DNA from 2 places in the Thiosocius teredinicola genome. Region 1 is predicted to be linked to the other one. Evidence: predicted binding sites of a transcription regulator. Region 1 holds the regulator's gene; the other holds the start of a gene.
The links. The regulator FNR, encoded in region 1, switches genes on or off when oxygen is low (the NO sensors DNR and NnrR bind a similar motif). The targets are predictions, from matches to a motif close to TTGATNTANATCAA.

Region 1 (3,114 bases):
CCCGAGTGCACGTGGCCCACGGTCCAGTCGGTGTAGTGCGACAGCGCGTTGACGGTCTTGATCGACATCATCGGACCTTCGAAGGTCGACATGCCGTAGAACGACAGCGAAACGATCAGGAATTTCAGGATCGGGTCGGTGCGCAGCTTATGCCAGGCGCCCGACAGGGTCATGATGCCGTTGATCATGCCGCCCCAGGACGGTGCCAGCAGGATCAGCGAGAAGATCATACCGACCGACTGTGCCCAGTCGGGCAGTGCGGTGTAGTGCAGGTGGTGCGGACCGGCCCACATGTAGGTCGAGATCAGTGCCCAGAAGTGGACGACTGACAGACGGTACGAGTAGACGGGGCGACCGGCCTGCTTCGGTACGAAGTAGTACATCATGCCGAGGAACGCAGTGGTCAGGAAGAAGCCCACGGCGTTGTGGCCGTACCACCACTGGACCATCGCATCGATGGCACCGGGGTAGAAGCTGTAGCCCTTGGTCAGGGTGGCCGGGATGAACGCGCTGTTGACGATGTGCAGTACCGCAATCGTCAGGATGAAAGCACCGTAGAACCAGTTGGCTACGTAGATGTGCTTGACCTTACGTGTGGCGACCGTGCCGAAGAATACGATCGCGTAGATCACCCAGATGACGGCGATCAGCAGGTCGATCGGCCATTCGAGTTCGGCGTATTCCTTACCGCTGGTGATACCCAGGGGCAGCGTAATGGCAGCCAGTACGATGATCAGGTTCCAACCCCAGAAGGTGATGGAGGCCAGCGGACCACCGAACAGCCGGGTCTGACAGGTGCGTTGCACCACGTAGTACGACGTGGCGAACAAGGCCGAACCGCCGAAGGCAAATATGACAGCGTTCGTATGCAACGGACGCAGGCGGCCGTAGCTGAGGAACGAAATACCATCGGTGAGTGTCGGAAAGGCCAGCTGAGCCGCGACGATAACGCCGACGAGCATCCCGACGATGCCCCAGATAACCGTCATCACCGCAAACTGGCGCACGACCTTGTAGTTGTAGGTGGTCTGTGACTCCATTACGCGTCTCCCAAGTGAAAAAACCATCGGTTGGTTTCAACACGGAACCAACCGATCTGGGGCGCACACTAATTGTTAATAAGGAGTCGCTACTTTGATGTGGGTCAACTGGGTGTCGCAGACCCACATCGCAATGATTTTTGTCGCTTTCAAATTGAGCTAGATCAATTTGATGGTCTTGCGCGATGACGCTCGCAATGGGTTTGATGCGTAACCATGGAACGCAGTCGTTCCAGATCGAGGATCTGCACGTGTTTGCGCTCGACCTTGAGGATCTTCTCCTCCTGGAAGCGGGTAAACAGCCGGCTCACCGTTTCCAGCGCCAGGCCGAGATAACTGCCGATCTCCTGGCGTGACATGCTGAGGAAGAAATCCGACGCCGAGAAACCACGTCGATGAAAGCGGTCGGACAGGCTCAGCAGGAACGAGGCAACCCGCTCTTCAGCCGTGCTGCGTCCGAGCAGCGTCATCATCTCTGCGTCCTGGCTGATCTCTTTGCTCAGCAGACGGAACATCTGGTGCTGCAGGCTGGGGATGTTGGAGGCCAGGTCTTCAAGCCGCTCGAAGGGCAGCTCGCAGATTGCGGTGGTTTCGAGTGCACGCGCGCTACAGCCGTGCAGATTTTCCTGGATCGCATCCATGCCCAGCACCTCGCCGGGCAGATGGAAGCCGACGACCTGTTCATCGCCGTCATTGGTCTGCGTATAGGTTTTGACCGCCCCCGTCTTGACAACGTACAGATTGCGGAACGGTTCGCCCGAGCGGAAGAGGTGATCGCCGCGTTGCAGCGGTCGATTACGTTTGACGATCGCATCCAGACGATCGACATCCTCCGGTCTCAGGCCCATGGGGAGGCACAGCATGGAGAGGCTGCAATCACGACAAGCAACCTTGATTTTATCGAGTGAAATGACGTTCTTCTCAGCCAAGGTGAATGCCTTTGTTGGTTCCCTGAGGGTTGATCGGAAACTGCACTGTGATTGTGCGAATTTTTTTGACCTTGATCAATAACCTTAGTTAGGTAGAAAGAGACGCGCAAAAAAAACCCGTCCACGACGGGACGGGCTTTGGTGCTCGAGCGAGAAGCTTATTCGCTCGCGGCCGGTGCTGCGGGGGCCGCAGGCGGTGCTACCGGAGCACCCCAGCCGGGGCCGTAACCGCCGCCCCATGGGCCGTAACCGCCGTAACCGGGGCCGTAACCGTAGCCGCCCCAGCCGGGGGCGCTGTAGTTGTAACCGCGGCCATAGCCGTCACCGTAGCCGTAGCCACTGCCGTAGCCACGCATATTGGTGTTGCCGCGGCCGCTCATATTCATGCTGAAATCACCGGCGCCGGCGGCATCGCCCGAGCCCCAGCCGTCGCCCCAGCCCGAGGTGTTGCCGTAGCCGTAACCGCGGTTGTAGTTGTTGTCCCAGTTGTTGCCGCCCCACGGGCCACCGCCGCCCCAGGGGCCGCCACCCCACCAGGCGCTAGCCGATGACATGGTTAATGCAGCTGCGCCGGCGACGAGCGCAGCGCTAAGTGCTTTTGCGAACTTCCGCATTTCGTTAACTCCTTGAGTGAGCTTTTGTGTGAGTGAGGTGAGCCTCCCTGCGTCGACGGGACTCATGGCACTGCCGGGGAGATGAGTCGTCGGCACGGAGTCGGGATCGTTCCTTCCCGAGCAAGACTGAATATAGACCAATGCATTGGCTGCCACTAGCGCCAAAACCGGCGAATTGCCGCTAAAACGTTGGAATATAAGGGCAAATTGACACTGCCTCTGATCCTGATCAAGTTCCCAGAAGTTAAACCCGGTCGCGATTTGTGATTGAGTGCAGAGGGGCTCTCTGGTACCGTTTAAGCCCGTCCGTTGCAACCTCCTTTTTGAGCCCTCCGGCCCATGGCTAAATGCATTTTTATTACGGGCGGCGTTGTGTCGTCCCTAGGCAAAGGTATTGCCTCTGCTTCGCTTGGCGCTTTGCTCGAAGCGCGTGGCCTCAAGGTCACGATGATCAAGCTGGATCCCTATATCAACGTCGACCCGGGCACGATGAGCCCGTTTCAACACGGTGAGGTATTCGTCACTGACGAC
Region 2 (3,114 bases), 1.8 Mb from region 1:
CTTGAGCTGCTTGAGCAGCGGCACCTCGAAGTCGTTGCCGGTGGCCGAATGCATGACAACCTTCTTGCCATCCTTGACGACGTTGCCGAAGGCATTGCCGCGTGCCGTCTTCAGATAGCCTTCACGCTTGTCGTAGGTGGTGGCGAAGGCGGCCGTTTCGGTCTGCGGCGTATCGCTCAGGCCACGCTCGGTCTGCGGCAGATCCTTGGCGAACTCTTCGGAGTAGCCGAGCGGCAGTTCCCACGGCAGTTTGTCGGTGGTGCCGTGGCAGTCCTGACACTCGATCTCGACCTGCGCCAAGGTGGTACCGAAGATATTGCCGTCACCGTGCATGTCGATCGAGGTATGGCAGTCCTGGCACAGCAGGCCACCCTTCGGGTTCTCCGGACGTGAATCGATCTGGTGATGCAGGTCGTCGGAGATGAACAGATAGTTCTTGGTATGCAGTTTCGGCTGCTTGCCGCCCTTCTCGTTGTACGGCGAGCCGTAAGGGAACTCCATCAGGCCCTGGTAGGTCACGCCGATACGCTTGCCGCGGTTGTGGCAGGAGTTACAGGTTTCAACCGGGATACCCGAGTATTCGACGTCACCATGCTTGACCTTGGTCTTGCGGGTCGCCTGGATCTTGTGGGTCAGCATATGACCCTTTTCTTCTTTATTGATTGTCGGGTCGTTGCCCTCGTAATAGCCTTCGTTGCCATACGGGATGTGGCATGACGAGCAGCCCATGCCGCGATAATCGCCGCGCTTCTCACGGCCTTTGATACCGACGTGGCAACGCTGACATTGCTGACGCTGGTAGGTGAAACCGGCGAGCTTGGGATCCTTCTCGATCTCTTCGACCGAAGGCTGCGGCACCTGGGTGAGTTCAGTGGGGAACTGATCACCGTGCGCGGCGATCATCGCCTTCATGTATTCCTTGTATTCGTCAGAGCCGACCTGCGGCACCTGGCCGTCGGTGTCTTTGACGTCGTAGTTGCCCCACGGCACCTTGTGGTTCTGTACCTCGGCGATACCCCAGGTATGCAGGTTGCCCTGGATCTTGCCCGCCTCGGTGTTCATCAACGAGCGCTCGACCCGGTAGGCGTAGCCGCTGTGACATTGCCCACAGGTGTTCTCGGCGATCCACACGGAACCCGGATCGGGGTAGAAGGTTTTCGGTCCGTTACCTTTGAGCAAGGCATCGGGCGCACCTTTGTGCGCGGCCTCGGCTTCAGTCGCCGTCGGGTTGCCGCCATGACACACAACGCAGCCTTCGGGATCGCCGTTGGCGGCGCCGATGGCCTTGATCTGCAACATCATCACCGCCTGGTCGTCACGGATGTCTTCGATGCCGTCGTGACAACTCACACAACCGGTTTTGGCTGCGGCCGCTGCGGTCGCGGAGGAAAAATAAGCGAACCCCGCAATCAGCATGATTGCGAGTGGCACGAACGTTCTTTTCATGACGAGCCTCCCCAGGCGGTAACGGCTCTCACGCCCAGCATCCTGCCGCGAACAAACATTTCCTTGGGGAACGGGAGGCCGCTTGAGCGAAAAAACTACACAAAGACTCAGGTAATTAACTTGAGCTGCATCAAGAAGAGGTGCCGCAATTGATATTTGTCATGGTGCAGCGTCGATTCACGGCCTAATCGATGGATACGGCTGTCGGCTGGCGGCAATTGACGAATCGCATTGTCCGCACTTCGGTGTTCGCGGTTCACTGTGGCGCAACACGCAAACGCCGACTGCAGTCGACAACCGTTGGAGCGACGCAAAATGAAAATTTCGAAAACCCTGGGCGCCTCAATCCTCGCCCTGTGCCTTGTGATGCCTGCCACTGCGAGTAGTGCCGACGTCGCCGAACTTGGGCAGCCGATCGTCGAGCTGATGCCACAGGTCAAAAAGATGCGCGCCGATCTGCAGTTGACGAAAGCGCAGTCGGACAAACTCGACGCCTGGCTGGCCGATGCGCCGGCCAAACGCGAGGCACTCGAAGCCGAGACGTTGGAGATCCGCGATCAGCTGCGCGAAGCGATCCTTACCGGCGCCGACCGTATGACCCGCGAGGCGCTGAAGAAAGAATTTGCCGCGAAGCAGACACGGCTGATCGAAATGCGCAGCCTGTGCACGCGCATGCTGCGCGACACCCTGACCCCGGAACAGTTCGACAAGGTGGTCGCGAGTTACCGCGCCTCCCTTTAGACCAAACGAGAGATCGTCATCTCCTCCTAGGGCCTCCTCCGTTGAGGCCCGTTTTTTTGCGCTCGACTTCGCCGTCGAGCCCCCTGCATCACTGCCGAAACCTCATCGGTCACGGCAAGCCGTAGCCGCGAGCCATCAAGACAGCCAACAGGGGCATCAAGACCAACATCGCCATTTCCACTTTCAACACGATCAGCAAGCGTCGCGGCACAACGACGGTGCTGGCGTCGGCGTTGCGCTGGCGCAGCAGAAAGACAGTCGGATAGATCGAGAGTACGCCGATCACGACAAACAGCCCCAGCTTGAGATGAAACAGCACGTTGCCCGAGTAGAAAGAAGCAGGCTTGCCGACCAGAAACCACAACGCTAGACCGGCCGCCAATACGGCCAACGCACTCAGGCCGTACACAGCATCGACGCGCGCCAGCCGGCGGATGGTCGCCGCCGGTGTTGCAGGCCTCAGCGACAGATACTCGTGGAACAGCGTCGCCGCGAGCGCGAGGATGCCGATGAAGTGCACGTATCTGACGAGGGTTTCCAACATGATGGCAACTACCGTTGGTGGCGATCCGCAATTCGCGCAGGGCGCCGCGCACTATTCATCGAGCAAGCTGCGCAACTGCTCACGTATCCGCGGATAGTCGTCTGGATGCTGCTCGCGCAGATAGCGCAGATCGTTGATCAGACGTTCCACCGTGTCGGCAGTTTCCTGATGTTTGACTCTGTCGATCTGCGTCTTGATGTCGCGTAATCGCATCAACGACTCCGCACCCTCGGCACTCTCGGGCGGTTGTTGCTCAGCCATATCGAGCAATACCTCGGTCAGCAAGCCGAGCTGCCGGCCGTAGCTCGCAATGTCGAATGCCTTCTGCTCGATACGCCCATTACCCGCATCGGCATCGATCGAGCCGAAGAACCAATCGGTGC

Region 2: the regulator FNR is predicted to act here: its motif matches at 1,567-1,580, upstream of B1781_RS22260 (cytochrome C).

What each region holds. Positions count from the first base shown of each region.
Region 1 covers NZ_CP019936.1:2,919,894-2,923,007, reverse strand. Annotated here, with positions in the region: gene ccoN (cytochrome-c oxidase, cbb3-type subunit I) at 1-1,040, opposite strand, end outside; gene fnr (fumarate/nitrate reduction transcriptional regulator Fnr) at 1,205-1,969, opposite strand; gene B1781_RS13930 (sulfur globule protein CV1) at 2,128-2,523, opposite strand; gene B1781_RS13925 (CTP synthase) at 2,923-3,114, shown strand, end outside.
Region 2 covers NZ_CP019936.1:4,707,747-4,710,860, forward strand. Annotated here, with positions in the region: gene B1781_RS22260 (cytochrome C) at 1-1,446, opposite strand, end outside; gene B1781_RS22265 (Spy/CpxP family protein refolding chaperone) at 1,762-2,187, shown strand; gene B1781_RS22270 (DUF2214 family protein) at 2,297-2,731, opposite strand; gene B1781_RS23350 (hypothetical protein) at 2,783-3,114, opposite strand, start outside.